2 linked regions of the Hahella chejuensis KCTC 2396 genome follow. The protein of the gene in region 2 interacts with the protein of the main gene of each other region in a pairwise test. Links are inferred from orthologs where the notes say so. Each region holds a gene or a part of one and is shown on either strand. Other genes may lie near its edges.

Region 1 (9,563 bases), 5.6 Mb from region 2 along the record:
TAAGTGCGCTGATCGCCGGCGTCAAATGGTTGGACCGTCCAGTCGCCACGGTTCAGGTAGTCGGCGAGTTGAATTACGTGAGCCGCGGAGAGGTGAAAGAGCTGCTGTCGCCGTTACTCCACGCCAGTTTTTTTACATCCGACCTAGAAGGTGTGCGTAAAAGTCTGGAAGCCCACCCCTGGGTAAAACGGGCTTCCATCTCCAGATTATGGCCGGACGCTGTGCAAGTGGATCTGGAAGAAGAAGAGCCTTTTGTCAGATGGCGCAACCAGGGCTATATCAACGAAGCCGGGCGGCTGTTCGTTAAAGAAACCGGCGTCGTGGTGAATGGCCTGCCAGCGCTGATTGGACCGCCGCACAGCGAGCGGCTGGTGTTTGATAACTTCCAGAAATGGAAGGCGGAGCTGGCCAAAGTGGGACTGGATGTGAACGGTGTGATCATGGAGTCCAGAGGCGCATGGCTGATCAGCTTTACGGATGGGTGGGAGCTTAACCTGGGGAAGCAGGATGTTGAGGGACGGCTACACCGTTTTACTGTGCTGTTTGAGAAGAAACTGCACCAGGAGCGAGAAAAAATAGCGAGTGTTGACGCACGATACACCCGGGGGGTGGCGGTGAAATGGAAAGCAGACGTTACTCCGGAACAAGGTTGAATGTGAACTTTAAGACAGAGTCGAAATATATGGCGAGTTCGAGTGGGAATATGATTGTGGGGCTGGACATTGGCACATCCAAAGTGGTGGCCATTGTCGGGCAGAGAAATCAGGAAGGAGCGATTGAAGTCGTTGGCATCGGTTCCCATCCGTCACGCGGACTCAAAAGGGGCGTTGTCGTCAACATCGAAACTACGGTCCAGGCCATACAACGTGCGGTGGAGGAGGCTGAGCTGATGGCCGGTTGCCGCATTCACTCCGTCTATGCCGGTATCGCCGGTAGCCACATTCGTAGTATGAACTCCCACGGCATCGTTGCGGTGCGCGACCGGGAAGTGGTGCAGGCGGATCTGGAAAGAGTCTTGGATGCGGCGCAGGCAGTGGCGATTCCTGCGGATCAGCGGGTGCTCCACGTCGTGCCGCAAGAATATGTCATCGACAATCAGGAAGGTGTGAAGGAGCCAGTAGGGATGTCTGGCGTGCGCCTGGAAGCCAAAGTGCATCTGGTTACGTGTGCGGTCAACGCTTATCAGAACATTGAAAAGTGTGTGAAGCGCTGCGGACTGGAAGTGGATGAAATCATCCTGGAGCAACTTGCCTCCAGCTACGCAGTACTGACTGACGATGAAAAAGAATTGGGCGTGTGCGTCGTCGATATCGGCGGCGGCACAACCGATATCGCAATATTCACTGGCGGCTCTATTCGCCATACAGCGGTTATTCCTATCGCTGGCGATCAGGTCACTAATGATATTGCGATGGCGTTGCGAACGCCGACGCAAAATGCGGAAGAAATCAAGATCAAATACGCCTGTGCGCTGACTCAGCTGGCAGGTGCGGATGAGACGATCAAGGTGCCGGGCGTGGGAGATCGCCCGTCGCGGGACTTAAGCCGGCAGTCGTTGGCGGAAGTCGTGGAGCCGCGCTATGAGGAGTTGTTCACCTTGATCCAATCAGAGTTGCGACGCAGCGGATATGAAGATCTCATCGCCGCAGGGGTCGTGCTCACGGGAGGAACCTCCAGTATGGAGGGGGTCGTGGAGTTGGCGGAGGAGATTTTCCACATGCCGGTAAGGCTGGCGGTGCCGCAATGGGTCACCGGCCTGAGCGATGTGGTTAGCAATCCTATGTACTCCACCGCAGTCGGATTACTGCTCTATGGATTTAAACAGCAGGAACTCGGCCGGGGCGCCCAGCACCGGGGAGAACCTGCGGAAAACCTGTTCCAACGGCTGAAGAACTGGTTTATGGGGAATTTTTAATCAGCCCAAATAGAGTCAACTCAAAGGTCTATACCAACTTGCGGAAATTAGTTTCAGGTCGCAGGTACTATAACGAAGAAGGAGAAGGGGAATGTTTGAGCTCGTAGATAACGTACCACAAAATGCAGTCATTAAAGTTGTAGGCGTTGGCGGCGGCGGCGGCAACGCAGTTCGCCATATGCTCGCCTCTTCGGTGGAAGGCGTGGAGTTTATCTGCGCGAACACCGACGCTCAGGCGTTGCGTGATGTCGACGCCAAGCACGTCATTCAACTCGGCGGCAGCGTCACCAAAGGGCTGGGCGCCGGAGCCAATCCAGAAGTAGGTCGTCAGGCGGCGATGGAGGACAGAGAGCGCATCGCGGAAACGCTGAAAGGCGCGGACATGGTCTTCATTACTGCCGGTATGGGCGGCGGCACTGGAACGGGCGGCGCGCCGGTAGTCGCGGAAATCGCCCGTGAAATGGGGATTCTGACGGTTGCGGTTGTGACCCGTCCGTTCCCGTTTGAAGGCGGCAAACGCATGAAAGTTGCGGAAGCCGGCCTGCGTGAGTTGGGACAACACGTCGATTCTTTGATCACAATTCCCAATGAGAAGCTGTTGAGCGTCATGGGCAAAAACACCAGTCTGCTGGATGCTTTCGCCGCCGCTAACGATGTGCTTTTGGGGGCTGTACAGGGAATTGCGGATTTGATTATCCGTCCAGGAATGATAAACGTAGACTTCGCGGACGTTCGCACCGTTATGTCGGAAATGGGCATGGCGATGATGGGCACCGGCGTTTCCAGCGGCGACAACCGCGCTCGTGAAGCGGCGGAAAGAGCCGTACGCAGCCCGCTGCTTGAAGATATCAATCTGCAGGGCGCGCGTGGGATTCTGGTCAATATTACTGCAGGCATGGATCTGTCTTTGGGCGAGTTTTCTGAAGTGGGCGCCACCATTGAAGAGTTCGCTTCCGACGCTGCGACAGTGGTGGTTGGAACGGTAATCGATCCGGAAATGAAGGATGAGTTGCGGGTGACGGTAGTCGCTACGGGTTTGGGCGGTGTACATGACCGACCCACTAAAGTGGTGGACAACTCTTCCCGGACTATGAACGGCACCACTGATTATCATCAGCTGGAGCGCCCGACTGTAATGCGCAAACGCGCTACATCAGTTGTGGGCAATGCGGCGGTGGATCGTCGGGCCGTAGGGGATGAGCAAAACGTGGACTATTTGGATATACCTGCGTTTTTGCGTCGTCAGGCGGATTAAATGAGAATGAGTTCGGTCTTTTAGGTTGGTGCACCTAATACCTTTCTGGTATTATTTGGCCGAATTTTATCCAGATCTTGGTAAATCATTGAAATGATAAAACAGCGCACACTTAAAAACATCATCCGGGCCACTGGTGTGGGTCTGCATTCAGGGGAAAAGGTCTACCTGACCCTGAAGCCGGCCCCGGTGGACACGGGTGTTGTATTCTGCCGTACAGATCTCGATCCTATCGTGGAAATCCCGGCGCGTGCTGAGAACGTAGGCGAAACCCTTCTCTCTACGACTCTCGTAAAAAGTGGAGTAAAGATAGCAACTGTTGAGCATTTGCTGTCAGCTCTGGCCGGACTTGGTATCGATAACTGCTACGTTGAGTTGAGCGCAGCCGAAGTGCCTATTATGGATGGCAGCGCCGGTCCGTTTGTATTTCTGATTCAATCGGCGGGCATTGCTGAGCAGGACGCGCCCAAGAAATTCATTCGCATCAAGCGCGAAGTGACGGTAACTGACGAAGATAAGCGGGCTACCTTTGTGCCGTTCGACGGCTTCAAAGTGACTTTTAGCATAGACTTTGATCATCCCGTGATCAAAGGCCGCTCACAAGAGACAGTTATTGACTTCTCCAGCACTTCTTTCGTTAAGGAAGTAAGTCGCGCGCGGACATTCGGGTTCATGCGCGATATTGAAAAATTGCGTGCGATGAATCTAGCCTTGGGCGGTAGCATGGATAACGTTATTGTTGTCGATGACTTCAAGATTCTCAATGAAGACGGCTTGCGTTATGAAGACGAGTTCGTCAAGCACAAGGTGTTGGACGCCATCGGAGATCTATACCTGTTGGGTAACAGCCTGATCGGTGAGTTTAAAGGGCACAAGTCGGGTCACGGCTTAAATAACAAACTTCTTCGCGAACTCCTTTCCCAAAAGGATGCTTGGGAGGTTGTGACCTTTGAAGACGCCGGGGAAGCGCCTATTTCCTACCTGAAACCGGTGCTGGCCTGAGATTTCTAGTCCGCTGTGTGAGTTGAAAGAGCCTCCAGGGCTTTCTTTAACTCCGGATCGTCACAGAGCTGAGCTTCTTGTCTGAGAAGCTCGGCGTTCTTTTGCGAAATTGGTTTCGCCTTCCTTTTTGCCTTTGCTTTAACTTCCATTGGCTCCACGCGAATCTTGAACTGATAAGCGAAGTCGAAATCTTTATGTTTGCGTAGTTCCGGCAGGGATGTGTGTTGATTCATGCGCAACTGATTTGCGGTTGCGGCATCGGGGACGGTTACGCGAATAACGCCATCTTTAACTGACGATAGAGTCACCTTGTCACGTAATTGAGCAGGCAGGCATTGTGAGAATATCTGCTGTTGCTTATCCAGCTGCAGGGCTCGGTGAAAAAGAGACTCCAGCGTAGGGGAGGAAGACGACAGAATATCTCCCAGCTTTCTATCTCTGTCAGGCATAACAGTTAACCAAAGATTAAAGGTTCGTTACATTTGCAGACATCAACTATCACAACATCTGTTACAATTTACAAGTATAGTATTTTTAGATAACCTCCGTCGTTTATATAATTCAGGCAACTCAAAACCCTGGAAAAGCATGAATATTATCTTCCTGAGAGATGGACATGGTCAGTCACGCGCCCGTTCTATGGGCGCGCGCGCGGTTGTGCTGACGGTGGTCCTTGCGCTGTCTCTAGTGGCTGCGTTGCTGGCGGGGGCGTTTTGGCTGGGGCGGCAGTCCGCCGCATCTGACGCTTCCATTACTCCTGAGCTGGTTAAGACTTGGCAGGAGAATCTGAAACAACAGAAAGAAGAAATCCGCACGTATAAGTCACTCGCGCAGCAAAATATTGATGCGCTGACGCTGCGAATGGGAGAGTTGCAGGCGAGACTGTTGCGGCTTGATGCGCTTGGGCAACGTCTTACTGACGTAGCAGGTCTGGATGAAGGGGAGTTTGACTTCGAATCGTCACCCGCTTTAGGGGGGCCTGAAGAGCCTGCTTTAGAGCAATCGTTCTCTGTTCCCATGTTAACGCAAGTGCTCGAGTCTATTGAACAGCAAGCGGAGTCTCGTGAGCAGCAACTGCGTGTGATGGATGAACTGTTCGTTAATCAGCGCTTTCAGCGAGAGCAGTTTGTTGCAGGCCGTCCAATCAAGAAAGGTTGGTTGTCCTCTCATTATGGTTTCCGTTCAGACCCGTTCACTGGTAAGCGGGCGTGGCACTCCGGCGTAGACTTCGCAGGTAAAGAAGGCAGCGACATTGTTGCGGTTGCAGGTGGCGTTGTAACTCATTCAGAAGAGCGCTTCGGCTACGGCAATTTGGTTGAGGTCAACCATGGCGGGGGGCTTGTTACTCGTTACGCGCACTGCGCCAAACTTATGGTTAAAACCGGGGATGTGGTGCAAAAAGGCCAAGTCCTGGCGAAGATGGGTAGCACGGGACGCTCCACAGGTCCACACGTACACTTCGAAGTGCTTCAGGATGGGCGCTCCGCAAATCCCACAAAATTTATTCATCGCGCAAGCCGGTAACACTTTTAAAGGTCTTAACTGAACTCTGGTTGAGGCCTTGTTATTACTGACTTTTCCGTGCTTTTTATCTGGCCGTATAACGGCGTCTCTATTCCCACTCTGGGCGCATTGCTTGTTACTAGGGGTAACAAGTGTGTACTAATCCCTTTATTGCTGTAACAAATTGAGGTTAGAATGCGGAGCTTGGAATTACGCTCCCGCTGAATTTTTATCTCCTTCGGCAAGGTGGCTCCAAATCCATAAAGTAACGAGTAAGCGATTCCGCCACGAGCGGAGCCTCCATAAACGCTTCAAAGAGACAGGTAATTTCGTTAGTTATGTTTTCATCTATCGCCAGGAAAATTTTCGGCAGCAAAAATGCCCGCGAAATTAAGCGCATGGGCAAAGTTGTCAAACGCATCAACGAACTGGAAGAGTCAATCAGCGCATTAGACGAAGCCGCTCTCAAAGCAAAAACGCAGGAGTTTCGCTCTCGACTTGAAAAGGGAGAAACGCTTGAGCAACTGTTGCCAGAAGCATTTGCGGTAGCGCGCGAGGCAGGCAAGCGCGTGATGGGCATGCGCCATTTCGATGTTCAGTTGATCGGCGGTATGGTGCTGCATGAAGGCAAAATTGCGGAGATGCGTACCGGGGAAGGTAAGACGCTGGTCGCGACGCTTCCCGTGTACTTGAATGCACTGTCTGGAAAAGGCGTACACGTCGTCACCGTAAACGATTATCTGGCGCGTCGTGATGCAGACTGGATGAGGCCTTTGTACGAATATCTGGGATTAAGCGTTGGCGTTGTAGTGAGTGGACAGGACGGCGAAACCAAGCGCGCTGCGTATGCATCAGACATTACTTACGGAACCAATAACGAATTCGGTTTTGATTACCTCCGTGACAACATGGCGTTCAGCCTGACGGACAAAGCGCAACGAGGACAGCATTTTGCGATTGTCGACGAGGTTGACTCAATCCTGATAGACGAGGCGCGGACGCCTTTGATTATCAGTGGGCCGGCGGAAGACAGTTCTGAGCTGTATAGAAAGATCAACGAACTGGTTCCTCAGCTCAAGAAAGGAGAGCCGCCAGAGGAAGGACAACCTGTAGACGGTCACTTCACTGTTGATGAGAAAAGTCGCTCCGTGGAGTTGTCGGAGTCAGGCCATACCTACGTGGAGGAGCTGTTAACCAAAAATGGTTTGCTGGAAGAGGGCGACAGTCTTTACGCCGCCACTAACCTGGGTTTGCTGCACCACATTAGCTCTGCGCTACGCGCTCACCATTTATATAGTAAAGACGTTGACTATATTGTGCAGAACGGCCAAGTGGTGATTGTCGACGAACATACAGGAAGAACGATGCCAGGCCGTCGCTGGGGCGAAGGTTTGCATCAGGCGATTGAAGCGAAAGAGCGCATCAAGATCCAGGCTGAAAGTCAGACGCTTGCTTCCACCACCTTCCAGAACTACTTCCGTCTTTACGAAAAGCTCGCCGGTATGACCGGTACTGCTGACACGGAAGCTTTTGAGTTCCGCCAGATTTATGGCTTGGACGTCATTGTCATCCCAACTAATAAGCCGATTAAGCGTATCGATTACAATGACTTGGTTTACCTGTCCGTGGATGAGAAGTTCCAGGCGGTTATTGATGATATCAAGGACACTGTGACGCAAAACCGTCCGGTTCTGGTTGGTACGGCCTCTATCGAGGCGTCTGAGTATTTGTCGGCAATGCTGAAAAAAGAGGGCATTGCTCACAACGTGTTGAACGCCAAGCAGCACGAGCGTGAAGCGCATGTTATTGCGCAAGCGGGTCGTCCTGGCGCAGTCACCATCGCTACTAACATGGCGGGTCGCGGGACGGACATAGTCTTGGGCGGAAACTGGGAGGCCGACGTCGCTGAGTTGGAAGATCCAACACCAGAACAAATCGCTAAAATCAAAGCTGATTGGCAGAAGCGACATGATCAGGTAATCGCTGCAGGTGGTCTGCATGTCGTTGGTTCTGAGCGCCATGAGTCTCGCCGTATTGATAACCAGCTACGAGGTCGTTCGGGGCGTCAAGGCGATCCTGGTTCAACTCGTTTTTACTTGTCTTTGGAAGATAACCTGATGCGTATTTTCGCCTCTGACCGGGTGAAAAATATTATGCAGGCATTGGGAATGCAGAAGGGCGAGGCGATTGAGCACCGCATGGTGAGCAACGCGATTGAAAAAGCTCAGCGTAAAGTGGAAGGCCGCAACTTCGATATTCGTAAATCGCTGCTTGAATATGACGACGTGGCTAACGATCAGCGTCATGTGGTTTACGAACAACGTAATGAAATCATGGCGACCGATGATATCTCGGAAATGATCGACGCAATCCGGGGCGATGTGGTCAGCGCTACAGTCAGCCAGTTTATCCCGCCGCAAAGTATTGCCGAACAGTGGAATGTTCCGGGGCTGGAAAAGCAACTGGAGTCGGATTTCGGCGTTGATTTGCCTGTGCAGCAATGGCTGGACGAGGACAAGCGTCTGCATGAAGAGACCTTGCGCGAGAAAATTCTACAGGCGGTAGTCGATTCTTACCGCGAGAAAGAAGAAGTGGTTGGCGCATCCGTTATGCGCAACTTTGAGAAACAGGTGTTCTTACAAGTCCTGGATACCTTGTGGAAAGAGCACCTTTCCAATATGGACCTGCTGCGCATGGGGATTCACTTGCGTGGTTACGCGCAGAAAAACCCCAAACAGGAATATAAGCGTGAAGCGTTTGAACTGTTCCAGAACATGCTGGATACCATCAAGCATGATGTGGTCCGAGTTATTTGTCATGTAAGAGTTCAAAAACAGGAAGAAATGGAAGAGTTGGAGCGTCGTCGTCGCGAAGCGCTCGCGCAGCAAATGCAACGCGCCCAGGCGACTCACCCCGAAGCGACTGAAGAAGATTCTGATGCGGAAGAGCAAGCTGAGGGCTCTGATGCGCCTTATGTCCGCGACCACAAGAAAGTGGGTCGTAATGAACCTTGCCCTTGTGGTTCCGGCAAGAAGTACAAACAGTGTCATGGTCGCCTGGAGTAATTGAGATGGCTGTGGGGCACGCGCCTTTACCCAACTTTCACCCTATTGCGGGCGTTCGCATTGGGGTTGGGTCCGCAGGAATTAAAAAGCCGGGACGTAAAGACTTAGTGGTGTTTGAGCTATGTGAAGGGGCGCAAACCACCGCTGTTTTCACAAGCAATGCTTTTTGCGCCGCTCCTGTGATGCTGGCGAAGCGTCACTTGGCTGAGAGCGCGCCTCGTTATTTGTTAATCAACACTGGTAACGCCAACGCGGGCACTGGTCGGCAAGGCCTGGATAACGCCATGCGATGCTGCGAGACGCTAGCGCAACTTGGCGCAGTGGCGTCCGAGCAAGTGTTGCCATTTTCCACAGGAGTCATTGGCGAGCCGCTGCCGGTAGATAAAATCGTAGCAGGGCTGCCCAGCGCTCTGGGTAATCTCAGTGACAACGCCTGGGCTGAAGCCGCCCAAGGCATAATGACAACAGATACCCGTCCCAAAGGCGCCACAATGCGTCTTGATATTGATGGCGTTGCTGTTCATATCAGTGGCGTCAGTAAAGGCGCGGGGATGATCAAGCCGAATATGGCCACAATGCTGGGCTTTGTAGCGACGGATGCGGATATCGAGCCGGAGTTGTTGCAGCGTATGCTGACTGCTGCGGCTAATAAGTCCTTCAACCGCATCACCGTGGATGGAGATACTTCCACTAATGACGCTTGCGTGCTGGTGGCGACAGGACGCTCCGGAACTCCCAAATTTACTCAGGATAATGCTGAGCTGTGGCGACCGTTCCAGGAAGCGCTGGATGGTCTGATGCAACAGCTCGCCCATGCTATTGT
Region 2 (16,320 bases):
CCTGGAATCCGTCATGTAAGCCCCTTCCGCCGGACCGCGCTGACGTCGCTCCGGCTTTTCCTTTACGCCGAACTGTCCAATAATGGGCCGGATTCCTAGGGAGCCTCTGAAAAACGTCGGCGAGGCCGCCAGTGCAAGGAAAGAGTCGGCGAAAAAGCGCAGCTTATCGTGAATAAATGAGCATTTTGAGCCGACTTTTGACGCCGCAATGGCGCCGCAGGTAGTTTTTCAGAGGTTCCCTGGTTTCATCGAAACATGCATTGGGTCCGAGTATGACAGCGCTGCGCGCGGAGTTTATCGACAGCATTGAAGCCGTCCCAGCCGTTCAGTGGAACCGGTTGAGCGGCGTAGATAATCCTTTTACCCGTTACGAGTTCCTGCACGCGCTGGAAACAACCGGCTGCGTCGTCGAAGCAACCGGCTGGCGACCTCAACATTTACTGATCCGCGACGAACGGGACGTTTTGCTTGGCGCAGCCCCCTGCTACCTGAAAACCCATTCCTATGGGGAATACGTGTTCGACTGGGCCTGGGCTGACGCCTACCATCGCCATGGCCTGGAGTATTATCCGAAATTACTCACTGCGATCCCCTTCACGCCGTCTGTAGGACCGCGTGTGTTGGTCTCCGCCGGCGCTGACCGGAAGCGCATCTCGCAGGCGGTCAGTCACGCCATGGCCGAACGTGCGCATCACACCGGCGCCTCCTCCTGGCACTTGCTGTTTCCAGACGAACCAACTCGGAAAAGTCTGGGTGCAGACTCCTCCCTATTATTGCGTCACGGAACCCAGTTCCATTGGCTCAATGAAGGCTACGCTTCCTTTGATGGTTTTTTGCAGGCGCTGGCCTCACGCAAACGTAAAAACATCCGTAAAGAGCGCCAGGCAGTGCTCAGCCAGGGCATTGCATTCAAGCTGATCGAAGGAGCGGATGTAGGCGAGCCTGAACTGGAGGCGTTTTATGACTTCTACCAGCTAACTTACCTGAAACGAGGACAGCGCCCTTATCTCAGCGACGCCTTTTTCCAACGCCTGATCGCGGTTATGCCGGAACAAGTATTTCTCATTCTGGCGCAGCGGGAGCAACGCTTCGTCGCCGGCGCTTTGTTTCTGAAAAACCACTCAACGTTGTTCGGCCGCTATTGGGGCTGTACTGAAGAGTTTAATCATCTGCATTTTGAGACCTGCTATTACCAGGGCATCGATTACTGCATTGAACATAAACTGCTGCGATTCGACGCCGGCGCTCAGGGAGAGCACAAGCTGCTGCGGGGATTTCGGCCCACGCCCACCTACTCCCTGCATAGAATCGAGCATCCCGCTTTCCGTCAGGCCATCGCCAACTTTCTTGATGAAGAGAGGGCGGGCGTCAGTGAATACATGCGCGACGCCAACGCCCACCTTCCTTTCAAACAGGTGGAATAGAATGCTCTCGCCAGACGCTTTTTGGGCGCTGAAGTTTCGCCCCCGGAAAAGTTAGCCTACTTTATTAATCAGGCAGACAAATAGCTTCCTTCTGTTTGTCTGCAACGACAGGGCCTGCGCATGTCAGGCCTTGTCTCCCGCAGCTAGCCGCCGCGCAGGCGCATCCATGCGTCTGGTTATTAACATGCCAATATCATCGCCATGTTAATGATTAGAAAAAAGGCGGCTGAAAGGCGCTCGCTGGAGAACTCGCAGATATGGGGCGACATGTTGATAAGGCGCAGTTCAGCGCCCAGGAATATGCGGACTTCCAACAAAGATTGCAGGAGAACCTGGCGACTTTGCGCAAATTGCTGGATGACCCCGATTTCGGCGTCGGACCTGCCTCATTCGGCGCGGAGCTGGAGTTGTACATCATCGATAAACAGGGACGCCCCAGCGCCAAAAACCAGGAAATCCTGGCCGCCGTCAACGATCCCAACCTCACTCTGGAGCTGAACCGCTTCAACCTTGAGTATAACCTGGAGCCAACCCCTGCATCCGGGGCCTCCTTCAGCGCTCTGCAGAGACAGATCGACAGCGTACTGCGAACACTGCAGGGCCATGCGGCTTCCCATGAGGCGTCACTGTTGCCCATAGGCATTCTGCCGACATTGAAGTCAGAGGACATGGGACCGGACGCCATCACCGACAGCCCCCGTTATCAAGCGCTGGCGCGCCAACTGAGGGAGAAGCGCGGAGAGGACTTTCATATCAGCATCAAGGGTCGCGATACACTGGATCTGTATTGGCAGGACGTCTCCCTGGAAGGCGCCAATACGTCATTCCAGTTTCATTATCGCGTGAACCCGGCGGATTTCGCTGATGCGTTTAACGCCGCGCAACTGGTCACGCCGCTGGCGGTCGCCCTGGCGGCCAACTCCCCGTTGTTTCTGGGACGTCGATTGTGGCATGAAACCCGCGTCGCCCTGTTCAAACAGGCCACGGACTATCGCATAGAAACACCCTTGCGGCTAAGGCTTCCCGCGCGGGTGTTGTTCGGCAACGGCTGGGTGCGCAAAGACGCCCATGAGGTATTCTGCGAAGGCGTTTCTCTGTTCGAGCCTTTGCTGCCTATTTGCGGCGATGGGGCCGCGCTCCGTCCCGGGCAGGCGCCGCCATTGGATGAGCTGCGCTTGCATCAAGGCAGTATCTGGGCCTGGAATCGCCCTATTTATGATCCGGCGGACGGCGGCCATATCCGTATTGAAATCCGCGCGCTACCGGCGGGTCCCAGCACCACGGACATGCTCGCCAACGCGGCTTTGACGGTGGGCTTGATCGAAGGACTGCGTCCAGCCATGCATGACATGCTTCCCGCCATACCTTTTCGCTACTGCGAATACAATTTTTACCGCGCAGCCAAATACGGGCTTCGCGCCAAGCTGTTCTGGCCGGGTCAGGGCGGCGCAGGCTTGCAGGAGCGGCCGGTGTTGGACATTCTGGAAGATATGCTGCCTGTGGCGGAGCAAGGGCTTCATGCTCTCGCCATTGCGCCGACGGACGTTCGTCATTATCTGGACGTATGCGCTGAAAATCTGGCGCAACCGGTCAACGGCGCTCTCTGGCAGTTGCGAATGCTGGAGAGATTGCGCCCTCACCGCAGCGACGAAGAAGCGTTGAGAGAGCTGGTCATTCGCTATCAGGAGAATTACCTCAGTGGAGAACCCGTGCATCAGTGGACGTATTGAGCATGTGGCGTCCGCCGCGACAGACCATTACCCAAGGGGCTGAACACTATGCCGCTCAAGGTTATTGACGGTATTCGCAACTTAACTTTCGAGGAGGATCTCTCCGCCTTTCTACAACAACTGGGCGGACCGACCCTGATCCGGCTACAAGGCCGCGACAGTTCACGCCGCCGCGCTTTCTGCACCCTGCTGCACGGCAATGAACCCTCCGGCGCGCGCGCCTTATATGCTTATCTGCGCTCCGGCGAAACGCCAGCGGTAGACCTCGACCTCATTATCGCTTCCATTCCCGCGGCACTGGCTCCTCCTGCGTTCAGTCAGCGCATGCTGCCCGGCCAGCGTGATCTCAACCGCTGCTTTCGCCCGCCGTTCGACGACAGCCAGGGCAAGCTGGCGGAAGCGATTCTGCGTTTTCTGCACGACAGCAAACCTGAGTGCCTCATTGATCTGCACAATACCTCAGGCAGCGGTCCCGCCTTTGGCGTCGCCATCCGCTGTGACGCCGACCATCGCGCATTGACTTCACTCTGGACCAACGACCTGATCGTCACGGATTTACGGCTGGGGGCCCTGATGGAAATCAGTGAGCTGGATGTGCCGACGGTGACGATAGAATGCGGCGGGGCGCAGGATGAAACCTCTCTGTTGATCGCCCGGGAAGGCATGCAGCGTTATTTCAGCAGCGAACAGGTGTTGGCCGCCGCCGGACACGATTATGGCGTCAATCGCTTCCGCAACCCTATCCGCATGGAGTTGAAACCCGGGCGCAGAGTCCACTATGGCGACGACGCCGATCCCGACGCGGCGCTGACGCTGCCGTTGGACGCCGCCCGTTTCAACTACGGCTCCGTGCCTGCCGGGGAGAGGCTGGCCATTCTGGGTAAAGCGGGGCTGGACGCCTTGACCGCCAAAGATCATCTGGGAAAAGAGCGTCTGCATGATCACTTCGCCGCCATCAATGGCAGGCTATCCCCCAAACATCCATTGAAGTTGTTCATGGTGACCACCAATCCCATCATCGCCACCACCGATTGTCTGTTTTACTTCATCGACTGCGCCAACACATGACGCAGCCTGGAAGGGCGCTCTCAATACGTCAGCTCAGAAATAAAAAAACCCGCCAGGCGACGGGTGAAAATATATTGCTAATGCAATGAGGGAGGGTCGTTGCTATCGATAAAGAGAATCCTTGTCCGCCGTCAGATAGCGGCCAGACTCTCTTCAGCAATAGTCCGGATCTGCCGCCAATCGCCTGCGGTGATGGCGTCCTTGGGGGTTAACCAGGAGCCGCCCACCGCCAGTACGTTCGGCAGGGCAAGATATTCTTTCGCTTTTTCCCGGGTGATGCCGCCGGTCGGGCAGAACTTCACATTCGGGAAAGGACCGGAGAAAGCCTTCAGCGCGGATACGCCGCCAGCCACTTCCGCCGGGAAAAACTTAAATGCGCGGTATCCAAGGCGATAACCTTCCATGACTTCAGACAGTGAAGACACGCCCGGCAACATCGGAATTTTCGCCGTCAGGCCATATTCCAACAGTTCTTTGGTGGAGCCCGGCGTAATCACGAACTGAGCGCCGGCGTCTTCCGCCGCCTTGAATTGCTCAACCGTCGCGACAGTGCCTACGCCAACCCAAACTTCGGGAAGCGCGGCTCGCAAATCCGTGATCGCCTGCAGGGCGTGCGGCGTGCGCAGAGTGATTTCCAGAATACGGACGCCGCCTTCCACCAGGGCTTTCCCGAGCGGTAACGCGTCTTCCGGACGATCGATAGTGATGACCGGCACCAACGGGCAACTGCTTACGATAGCGTCCAGTTGTTTTTGCAACGCTTCAGGATAGGTCTGGGATGTCATAGGTTTCTATTCTCTCTATTACTCTCAAGTTCCTTCTCAAGGACTCCAAAATACATTGAGGCCTGGGCGGATGAATCCGCGCACGGGCATCTCCGCCACCGCGTCCAGCTTGGCCAGCACCTTGTTAAGAGTGGTCAGCTTGTCTTCGCCAGTGATATGCAGCGCCTGATGCCTGGCCGCCGCCAATGCGTTATAGGAAAGCGTCATGCGCGGATGCAGCGCCGTGACCGGATGCATCGGGGCGCATTTGTCCGTCGTGTCGAGGCCGTGCGCCAGCTCTTTCGCCCCCGGGAACAGAGAGGCGGTATGTCCATCCGCGCCCATTCCCAAAATCAATACGTCGATAGGCCAGGACAGCTCAGCCAGTCTGGCCTCCAACTGCTCGCAGCCTTCCTCAGGCGTGGCGGCTGAATTTTTCAGCGGCAGGAAGTTCGCCTCCGCCGCCGGCCCCTGTATAAGAAACTCTTTTACCAGCGCGGCGTTGCTGTCGTCGTGGGTTTCATCGACCCAACGTTCATCCGCCAGCGTTATATCCACCTTGCTCCAGGACAGCTCCTGCTGCGCCAGCGATTTGAAAAAAGCCACTGGCGTGCGGCCGCCGGAAATCACCAACAAGGCGCGCTCTTTCTCCTGCAGCGCGGCGCGCAGCCACTCTGCGGTCTGCAACGCCAGCTTGTGAGCCAACGCCGCTCGTTCTTCTTCAACTTGCAGGGTGACGCCCTGCGGCCAGGATAGTTCAAGCATCTTCGTACCAGCTCCTTCCGTCCCGGGTGATCATGGCGATGGAAGCCACGGGGCCCCAGCTTCCTGCAGGATATTTCTTCGGCGGCAGACCCAGTTCGGCCCAGCCTTCGATGACCTGATCAATCCAGCGCCACGCGTACTCCACCTCATCGCGGCGTACGAACAGGTACTGGTTGCCTTTGATGACTTCCCACAGCAAACGCTCGTAGGCGTCGGGCACGCGGCCTGTGTTAAACGCTTCAGAAAAACTTAACTGCAGCGGCCCCTGACGCAGACGCATGCCTTTATCCAGGCCCTGGTCTTTGGTCAGCACCTGCAGGGAAATGCCTTCATCCGGTTGCAGACGGATTATCAGTTTGTTGTTGGCCAGATGTTTCTGGTCCGGATCAAATATGTAGTGCGGCGCCGGCTTGAAGTGAATAATGATTTCCGACAGCTTCTGCGGCATACGCTTACCGGTGCGCATATAGAAGGGCACGCCCGCCCAGCGCCAGTTGCAGATTTCCGCCTTGATGGCGACAAAGCTTTCCGTGGAGCTGCCCTCGTTGGCGCCCTCTTCGTCCAGATAGCCTGGAACCGGTTTGCCATCGATGTTGCCGGCGGTGTATTGCCCGCGCACCATGTGGGTTTCCATCAGATCCGGCGTAATCGGCTTCAGCGCCTTCAGCACTTTCACCTTTTCATCGCGAATACTGCCGGCGGACAAATCAGAAGGCGGGTCCATGGCGATGAGACACAAAAGTTGCAGCAAATGGTTCTGCACCATATCGCGCAGCTGACCAGCCTTGTCAAAGTAGCCCCAGCGGCCTTCGATGCCGACTTTCTCCGCCACGGTGATTTCCACGTGGGAGATATAACGTTGATTCCATTGCGTCGCGAACAGGTTGTTGGCGAAACGCAGCGCAATCAGGTTCTGTACGGTTTCTTTACCCAGATAATGATCGATGCGGTATAGCTGGGATTCATCAAAGAATTCAGCCAGACGATCGTTGATCTCGAAAGAAGACTCCAGATTATGACCGATAGGCTTCTCCACCACTACGCGGGTGGATGGCTGAATGCAGTCGGCGCCTTTCAGGTTTTCCCCGATCATGCCGTAGATCGCAGGAGGCGTCGCCATGTAGACGATCAGTGGGTCTTCAGAATCCCCGCGCCATTCATTGATGCGGCGATAGCCCTCGGCGTCGCCGAAATCGAGCTGCTGGAAGCGTACCTTGCCGAAGAAGCGCTTCAGCGCGGCGTCGTCCAGATCGTTCTTGGGCAGTAACGCCTTGAAACGCTCCAACGTCTGCGCCTTGAAGGCCTCTTCGTCAACTTCCTGTCTGGCCAGCGCGAGAATGCGAGTCTGCGGATGTAGCAGTTTGGCCCGCTCCAGTTGAAATAGCGCCGGAAACAACTTGCGTTGCGCCAGATCGCCCAGCGCGCCGAAGAGCGCCAAGTCACATTGTGTAGATGCTGCTCGATTCATAGTTTTCATATTTGGTAGTAATTATTCGTAATTTTGAGACAAAAAAATGGTATTTTCAACCTGAAACGGCAAATATTGTGATAATTTTACTACATTTTCCGTATTCAACTGATTTCCCTTCCACTTATTGACTAGTGGCCAACCGACCGTTCGGCTGGCGACCCAGTGTGCGCAGAGTTATATTAGGGGCGATAACAAAATGTGTAGTAATTTCACTACAACAATAAATAAATCGCTCCCGGAATCCATACAGATAATGAATGAAACCATAACCCACCAGAATCTGCTGGAGGTGATCCGGCAGAGGCTCAACGATTTGAATAAATCCGAGCGCAAAGTCGCCGAAGTCATCCTGCGCGACCCCAAAGCCGCTACTCGCTACAGTATAGCCGCACTGGCGCGCGCCTCCGACGTCAGTGAACCGACCGTCAACCGCTTTTGTCGTAACTTCGCGGCCAGCGGATTTCCCGATTTCAAGATCCAATTGGCGCAAAGTCTGGCCAGCGGCACGCCTTACGTAAGCCAGAGCGTCGAGTCGAGCGATACCGTTGAGGAATACAGCGATAAAATAATCCTCAGCACCATCGCCGATCTCGACAAAGCCAGACAGTCACTGAACACCACCGCCATTTCCAAAGCGGTGGACTACCTGATCCAGGCCAAGCAAATTTCGTTTTTCGGCATGGGCGCTTCCGCCGCCGTGGCCATCGACGCCCAGCACAAGTTCTTCCGCTTCAATATCCCGGTTACCGCCTACGACGATTTTCTCATGCAGCGTATGGTCGCCGCCGCCGCGCATACGGGCGACGCTATCGTCGCCATTTCCTATACCGGGCGTACGCGGGAAATGGTGGAAGTCGCCAAAATCGCCCGCGAGCAGGGCGCCGTTGTAATAGGCATCACGGCTCCGGATTCCCCTCTGGCCCGGGAATGCACCGTGGCGTTGGACGTTATTGCGCCGGAAGATACGGACGTATATATGCCGATGACTTCCAGAATCGTCCATCTGGCGGTGATCGATATTCTGGCCACCGGCGTCACGCTTAAGCGTGGAGCGGACTTCCATTCGCATCTGAAGCGCATCAAGGACAGCCTGCGCGATACCCGTTATCCTCACGATGACGGCGTCTAAGCCTCCGCCCTGATTCTTCCTCTATTTCTGCAGTAATAACCCGGAGAGCGAAAGCTTCTCTCCGGGCGCTCTCACTTTGCGCCCGCAAGCGCCTGAATAGCGCTCGCTATCAGCCTGACGCTCACCATTACTACCTTTCTCCTCCCCCCTCCCCCTGACTCCTCCCCCCCCAAAACTTTCCTAACGGAGGATGTGCCATATCAGGCGTTCACTGAGTATGAGACCCAGCAAATAACAATTTGTCCCATCGACAAAGCGCCTCCGTTTTCCGGGCGTACGCAAAGGCCCGGCCTGGCGAGTCCTTTAACAACAAGAGCAGGAAAAAACGATGACAGACAAGAACAACAAGCGCCTCTTCAAAGTAGCCCCTCTGGCGACCGCCATCGCGGCTTCTTTGTTCACCGTGAATGCGAGCGCCGTTGAGTGGCACGGCTATGCGCGCTCCGGTATCGGCATGAGCGACAACGGCGACCAGCAGTGCATTAACAAGCAGGCGGTTGGCCGTTTGGGCAACGAATGCGAAACTTATGCGGAGCTGGACCTTCAGCAAGAGCTTTTCAACCGCGACGGCAAAACATTCAAAGTTGAAACCATGCTCAGTTACAAATCCAACCAGGACGGAGACTACGAGGCCCTGAACAGCGAAGACGATGAAATTGCGCTTCGCCAGATGAACGTTCAGGCCAAAGGGGTGCTGGGTTTCGCCCCTGAAGCGACGCTGTGGGCGGGTAAACGCTACTATCAGCGCCACGATATCCACCATCTGGATCTTTTCTACTGGGACGTGTCAGGTCCTGGGGCCGGTATTGAAGGCATCGATGCAGGCGCAGGCAAATTCTCCGCAGCCTGGACCAGAGGCTACGGCAACATAAACATCCTCGACTTCCGTTATTCCGGCATTCAAGTCGGCGCCAGCTCGCTGGAAGTCGGCCTGGACCTGGCCAAACCAAGACTGACTGACGCCCAGAAAGACGCCGGCGCAGCAGACGATCTGAGCACGCTGTTCACCGCGGAACTGTCCACGCCAATCATGGATGGTTTCAACAAAATCGTGTTCCAGTACGGAACGGAAGGCTACGCTTCCCCCATGCGCAACTTCGGCGGCGGGCAATGGAATGGGACATTGGATAAAGGCGGCAAAGGTTTCCGTCTGATCGACTGGGGCGTGGTGAAACCCAGCGCCAATATCGAGCTCAGCTATGCCGCCATGTACGGCGTCTTTGAAGACGACGACATGAACGACGACTCTTCTTTCTACAGCATTTCCGCCCGTCCAGCGTATAAGTGGTCCGACTACATGCGCACTTATCTGGAAGTAGGCTACTTCGCAGCGGATGACGATGGCGTCGACTCCCAATTGGACAAGATCACCATCGCACAAGCCTGGTCCGCTGGCCCCAGTTTCTGGGCGCGTCCGGAAATCCGGGTTTTCGCCAGCTACATTAACGACGGCGAAGGTACGCCGTTTGAAGGCGGCGAAGACAGCGTGCTGAACTTCGGCGTGCAAATGGAAGCCTGGTGGTAAGCCGCTACCCATTCCCCAATCTCAACCCAAGTGTTCGGGCCGGTTAACCGGCCCTTTTTTTTGCCTGTCGGGTTTCACTCCCGCCAAACGCCGTCTGGTCTTTGTCGATCACGGCTGCGCCTGCTATTTTTTATTGATAAGTATCACAAAACTACAGGGTGCCTTTTGTCCGCCAGAGCCTCTTATCACTTGTTACTATCGCTCCTCGTATTTTGCCTGGGCTTTACAATGACGTTGTCCTTATGGTCGCGTATTGATATTGAAACCAGCGAGAGGCGGCAGCACGCTCTGGATTACCAGGCCGAATTTCTCAGCAAGCGCATTACCCGCCAGTTTCTGGAACAAGTGAACGCGCTCAAGCGTCTGGCCGCTTACTGGGACCACAATGGCGGCTTCAACAAGGAAACCTGGCGCAAAAACGCAGAGGAATTGCATAAAGACTTTCCTAACTTTAAAGCCATTGAATGGACGGACAAGAATTACGTTATCCAGTGGATCGAGCCGATGGCCGGTAATGAACAGGCGCTGGGATTCAACGTGGCCTTCAACGAGAGCCGGCGCCGGGCGCTGGACTCCGCCCGCGCGCAGGGCGACATCAACTCCACGCCAGTGATCACCTTACAACAAGGAGGCCAAGGCGTGGTCGTATACGTTCCTATCAGTAAAGGTGAGAATTTTCAGGGATTTATAGTCGGCGTTTTTCTGGTGGAGCAACTACTGGGCAGCCTTATCTCGCCGCGGGAAGAAGAACATTTTCATGTGCGCGTATATGAGGGAGATAAGCTGATATTCAGCAACAGCGCCACCGACGTCAGCCCCGACATCACCGCGGCGGCCGACTGGAAACCTCTGCAGTTCTCCTGGCGTCTGAGCGTCCAGCCTAAATCTGGCTGGCTGCACAATTACTCTTCCCCTCTTCCCGCCTTCGTCATGAGCGCAGGAACCATACTGTCAGCGCTGCTGGCCTGGGTCTGCTATCTCGCCATGTCTCTCGGGCGTCAACGCCGCTCACTGCTGAGCGCCAACGAAGCGCTGCAAAGCGAGGTCGCCAGTAGACAGGAAGTTGAGCAGACGCTGTCTCATGTCATCACTCATGACGCATTGACGGGGTTGCCCAATCGATCATTTTTCCAGGAGGATCTGGCTCAGGCGATTCTCCGCGCCCAGCGCGCAAACAAATATCTCGCTGTCATGCTGGTGGATCTGGATCAGTTCAAGAAAATCAATGACACCCTCACTCACAGCGCCGGAGACCAATTAGTAGTGGCGTTGACCAAGCGCTTCAATACACTGCTGGAAAACGAAATCAGCATCGCCCGGGCCGGTGGCGACGAGTTCATGATGCTGCTGGAAAACCCCGAGTCCGTGGATGAGGTGATTGCCATCGCCAATCGCATCATGGCCTGTATGAAACAGCCCTTTACGCTTAACGATGAAGAGGTCTTCATCACCTGCAGCATCGGCATCGCCGTTTATCCAGAAGGAGGCGTCAGCGCCGAGGACTTGATCCGCAACGCCGACGCCGCGCTCTACCGAGCGAAAGCGGCGGGGCGTAACGGCTATCATTTCTACACCACAGGCATGCATGCGGAAGCGCTCAAACGTCTGGAGCTGGACCGCTGGCTACGCGAAGCGATAGAGCGCAACGAACTCAGCCTCGCGTTTCAACCTAAAGTGAACCTGAAGACGCGTGACTACACCGGGGCCGAAGTGCTGCTGCGCTGGTATCGTCCGGAACAGGGCTTTATCTCCCCGGCGGAATTTATTCCCCTGGCGGAAGAAACTGGCTTAATCAAAGAATTGGGCATGTGGGTAGTGCGCCGGGCCTGTCAGCAATTATCGGAATGGCGAGGCACCCCGCTGAGCCATATCCGGCTCGCGATCAATTTATCCGCCATCCAGTTGGAAGATAAAGAGCTGGTCCATAAGATTGACAACCTTCTACGAGAGTTCGACGTCCCGCCGAGGCAATTGGAGTTTGAACTGACAGAGGAAGTTTTCATCCAGAACATCGAATCCAACATGGCTCACCTCAACGAGCTGATCAAAATGGGCTTCCGTCTATCCATCGACGACTTTGGCGTCGGCTACTCCTCCCTCGCCTATCTCAAGCATTTCCCTATCTCTTGCATCAAAATCGACCGCAGCTTTGTGTCGCAATTGGAAACGAACGCGGATGATCGGGTCATCATTAATGCAGTCATCGCCATGGCTCACAACCTTAATCTGAGTGTAGTGGCGGAAGGCGTGGAAACAGAAGCGCAAGCCGCCTATCTGCAAAAACAGGGCTGCGATGAAGCCCAGGGATACCTGTTCGCCAAACCTTTGCCCCCGGATCAGTTGTACAAACTGGCCACGTCGCTGAGAAACGGGACCAGCCTGCAGCAGGGATAGCGGCTTTATTTATTAGCCGGCTCAACGTAAACCACCGGCTGTTCGCCGCTGTTATCCAGATAAAAGCTGTACACCCCGGTTTCGGGCGGATTGAATTTGAAGTTTTCAAAAACGGATGAGCAATTGGCTTTGGACTTCTTGCCGAACTCCAGCATTTGGTCTTCCTGGGACAGGAAGCCGCAGTTGGTTCCCGCACTCCAGGCTGCGTCGCCGAATTTCAGTTCATAGGGCTGACCGTCCGCCTTCAGTTCCACGCTGGCGACATAAAGATCAGGTCCGGCTTTTTTGACCTTGTATTCATCCAACGCATCCCACCAGGCAAACTGCCCACGCAAGTATAAAGACTGGCTTAGATCGCGCTTACCGCCTGTGGAAGCACAGCCGCTCAGCAATATCGTAGCGGCCAAAGCGGAAATAAGGATTGGCTTTTGCATTCTTGTTCTCCTGCAAAGTTGTTATTGGAAGTGTCGCAGTCAGAACCAAAATGCTCGTTGAAACCGATTCAAGGCGCATCATCTATAACGCCACAGGAAGGGGCGTAGCATCAGGAAGGAGAGGGAGTAGATTGAAGTTACGGCGCAAGGGCCGAAGAACAAAGAAGAAGAAAAGAGTCTAGATATACGCAGACGCCGCTCAAAGCGGCGTTGCGGAAGCGTCCAGAATTGCGGTCTTATCGCCGTCATCATTAACGACAACCACTGTGACCGTTTGTTCAGCGAAGGAAAAACCCTGGTCATTCAGCTCTGGATTGTCTTTGGGATTACAGCTATACGCCAAGCGGTAAGCCCCGTTGTCCGGATTCCAGATAACCGCCCTGTACATGCCATTTTCCGGGTTCGCTGTACTGGACAGCACGGCAGTCGCCACCGGGTCTTTATCGTCACCGTCGATATCATCCAAAACTGCGTGCGCGCCAGCGAACATATATATCGCGCCAGCATACTGGCCGGAATTGTCACAGTTAGCCGCCAGCAATTCAGGCGCAACATTGACGGTTAAGGAGCGCACGCTGCTCAGATCCACCGTTTTCAATACCGGCTTCAACTTGAATTGGCGGTTGTTCTCAATGATGGAGCGTCTCAAATCCAGGTCGATAAGAAAACCTTTTGGCTGTCCGGCGCGGACCATGAACTCCCGATCAATTTTTAGCCCATCCAGATTTTCTTCGGAAATGGCCAGCTCATAGCGAGAACCATCCGCTAACTCAATGTAGGAGTCGAAAACACCATCCAGACGAGCATTCACCATCAGTCTCAGCCATGAATATGCGCCAATGCCAAGCTCGCCCTGCAACAGGGAAATGCGATTTCCAGCCAGGGATTCTGACAACAAATCTATACTGCGCGGCTCTGCATACTCGTAAACGGAACGACCGTTTGATTGAGACTGGATCTCTACTCCGGTGAATTCAATGACCACCTTGGTCGCTCCATCCACCGGCGCATCGGTGATTTCGAGAGAGAACGGAGCCTTGTCCGCAGCGCTTTCATCCTGCCCACAACCGAACAGGCCTAGCGCGCCGACAAGAAACAAAAATTTAAGCACGAGTTTCAACATCGTCATTCTCCCCGCTCAAACTCCGGAGAAACGAAACCGGCCCGATTTCTGGGTTCTTCCATAGAATCTATCTAACCTTTTCTGCAAAACATTCGCGTTTGCGGCGGAAAAAGCGCCGGCGACCCTGGCGACCAATACTGAAACCTATCCTGCTTACACGCGAACCATCCAACAAGCGGCGTATTTAACCCCATGATTGATGAAATTACGACCATCCATATGGACTATTTGGACGATCGTACCGCCTACATACTCTGGATTAGCATTAATAATGGTCATGATTATCAGCAGGTTATAAAATAACGCCATTATTAATTCACCGCAAAGTCATGAACTTTGACGCATCATGGAAGGGCGTAATGCCATTTGCAGATACATATTCATTTCTATATATATCGTTATTACATTTGGAGTGCAGGACGCACTTATTCCATTAAGACAAGAAAAATTAATAATGAAGAAAGGGCTGTTTTTCACAGAGGGCGATAGCGACCGTCGCCAGTGTCACTATCGCTTAGAAAGTCAAACGCGACTATTGCTTCATAAATAGATAGTGCCCTACCTGCCATTCTGCGCCAGAGCGGTAGTTAAACAGCTCCGCACAGGCCATGAAAAACATACGCCAGCGTTGTGTCCAAAGCTCGGCGCTGTCCTCTCCGTAGGCCTCAGCAAAGATTCGTCTTACTGCAGCCTCATTGGCGTCCAGGTTGCTTAGCCAGGCTTCCGCCGTCGCGCCATAGTGGCGACCGTCCAGCATCCATTGCTGCATCAGGCGCAGATTCTGCTGGAAATGGCCAAATGTGCCCGCCGCCGGCATCAGCCCTCCCGTAAAGAAATATCTGCCCATCCAGTTACTGGCGCCTTCCGTTTCAAAGGGATAGAGCAGTTTGCGATGACAGAATATGTGAGCGAAAAACAAACCCGCTGGCGTCAGCCACTGTCCGATACGCTCAAATAAGGCCTGATAGTTACGCACATGCTCCAGCATTTCGACCGAAACAATGCGATCGAATGTTGTAGTGGGGCAAAACACATTCACATCGCATGTCAGAATTTTAAGATTGCTCAGACCGCGCAGCGCCGCCTGCTCCTCAATGTAACTACGCTGCGATGAGGAATTGGACACGCCAGTAATCTCCGCCTTGGGGAAGGTCTCCGCCAGCCATAGACTCAGAGATCCCCAACCGCACCCCAGATCAAGTATCCGTTGTCCATCGGCCAGCTGAGCCCGCTCTGCGTATATAGCCAGCATTGCTTCCTCCGCTGCGGCAAGATCGCTTACCTCTTTCCCCCACCAGCAGGCGCTGTACTTCAAGCGCGGCCCTAAGACCAGGCGATAAAACTCAGCGGGAACCTCATAATGCTGCTCGTTCGCCGCCCGTGTCTCAATGGCGATGGGACCGTCGAGGTAGCGGGCGATTCTCTCAAGCTCGCCGCCGCCACGCTTGCGCTCCTGCGTCAGACGCTCGCGACACAGGCGACGAATGCCAAAGCGAATCAGGGCGTCAGGCAACCAGCCTTTTTCCGCCAGTTCAATCATGCTCATGACTTGGGCCTCCAGGGAATAAACATAGGGGTGCGGCGTTGATAATCCCGGTAATCCTCTCCTCGTGAACGCAACGCCTGTCGTTCGGTGAACGGAATGCCGGTAATGAAATACAGGAAGACAAACATCAGCGCTGGCGCGAGCCATAACCAGAGATTCCAGGCGGAAGCGGCGCCCAATAGCGGATAGGCGAACCAGTGCAGCCATTCAAAAAAGTAATTGGGGTGCCGCGAATAGCGCCATAGACCTTGTCGGCAGGTTTTACCCTGGTTTTGCGAATCGGCTTTAAACGTCGCCAACTGCCGGTCCGCCAGCGCTTCGCCCATCCAGGCGGCGACTACCAGCGCCAGCGCAGCCGCATATAGAGGCGCAGGCGGCGTCTGCGCCTGACTAAGCACCCAGGCGGGCAAAGTGAAAATCCACACCCAGGAGGCCTGCATCATATACAGCCCGAGAAATACGCTGCGCCAGCGATCTCCCGCCCATGCACGCAGAGCAGCGTATCGACCGTCCTCCTCCGTGTGGGAAATTCGGTTCGCCAAATGCCACGCCAGACGTCCAAACCAGACCAGATAGATCACCGCCACGGTCAGACGTAACGCCAGTTCGCCCGTTCCCACTAACGCGTATAAAGCCCCAGTGACGCCAACGCCCGCCGCCCACCAGACATCGACCCATCCCGCATTCCGACTGCGAGTCTGCACCAGGTATCCCAACAGGAAGACGGCCGCCAGACAGGCCGGCGACCACCACAGCAGCATTAGATTCACAGCCATTGCCCGCGCCGACTATCCGGTTTGGCGAACAGCATCTGCACATTGGAGATTGCCCGCTCGCGGAAGCCGCCTTCGCAATAGCAAAGGTAAAACTCCCACATGCGAATGAAACGCTCGTCAAATCCCTGCGCGCGTACTTGCGGCAGACTTTTTAGAAAGCGACTGCGCCAT

The links.
Region 1: the proteins of HCH_RS01570 (region 2) and secA interact in binary tests that used the Escherichia coli proteins (3 or more experiments, as listed by UniProt). The link is inferred for Hahella chejuensis KCTC 2396 from one-to-one orthologs.

Annotation. Positions count from the first base shown.
Region 1 is NC_007645.1:5,991,112-6,000,674, reverse strand. Bases 5,658-8,940 are described here. They hold secA (preprotein translocase subunit SecA), read left to right. Parts: upstream 5,658-6,013; coding sequence 6,014-8,740; downstream 8,741-8,940. Other genes in these bases: argJ (bifunctional glutamate N-acetyltransferase/amino-acid acetyltransferase ArgJ), read left to right, coding at 8,746-8,940; HCH_RS26360 (M23 family metallopeptidase), read left to right, coding at 5,658-5,696. Also shown: HCH_RS26385 (cell division protein FtsQ/DivIB), read left to right, coding at 1-653; cell division protein FtsA, read left to right, coding at 683-1,915; cell division protein FtsZ, read left to right, coding at 2,007-3,170; lpxC (UDP-3-O-acyl-N-acetylglucosamine deacetylase), read left to right, coding at 3,264-4,172; HCH_RS26365 (DciA family protein), read right to left, coding at 4,178-4,621; more of HCH_RS26360, read left to right, coding at 4,761-5,657; more of argJ, read left to right, coding at 8,941-9,563. UniProt on the Escherichia coli protein: Required for protein export, interacts with the SecYEG preprotein conducting channel.
Region 2 is NC_007645.1:357,135-373,454, reverse strand. What follows is about bases 7,800-10,777. They hold HCH_RS01570 (maltoporin), read left to right. Parts: upstream 7,800-8,679; coding sequence 8,680-9,876; downstream 9,877-10,777. Other genes in these bases: HCH_RS01565 (bifunctional diguanylate cyclase/phosphodiesterase), read left to right, coding at 10,105-10,777; HCH_RS01575 (MurR/RpiR family transcriptional regulator), read left to right, coding at 7,800-8,351. Outside these bases: HCH_RS01610 (substrate-binding periplasmic protein), read left to right, coding at 1-19; HCH_RS01605 (GNAT family N-acetyltransferase), read left to right, coding at 273-1,424; HCH_RS01600 (hypothetical protein), read left to right, coding at 1,682-3,154; HCH_RS01595 (succinylglutamate desuccinylase/aspartoacylase domain-containing protein), read left to right, coding at 3,203-4,222; HCH_RS01590 (bifunctional 4-hydroxy-2-oxoglutarate aldolase/2-dehydro-3-deoxy-phosphogluconate aldolase), read right to left, coding at 4,354-5,007; pgl (6-phosphogluconolactonase), read right to left, coding at 5,044-5,751; zwf (glucose-6-phosphate dehydrogenase), read right to left, coding at 5,744-7,228; more of HCH_RS01575, read left to right, coding at 7,476-7,799; more of HCH_RS01565, read left to right, coding at 10,778-12,270; HCH_RS01560 (hypothetical protein), read right to left, coding at 12,276-12,704; HCH_RS01555 (DUF4382 domain-containing protein), read right to left, coding at 12,904-13,827; HCH_RS01550 (SAM-dependent methyltransferase), read right to left, coding at 14,360-15,373; HCH_RS01545 (DUF1295 domain-containing protein), read right to left, coding at 15,370-16,149; HCH_RS01540 (SAM-dependent methyltransferase), read right to left, coding at 16,140-16,320.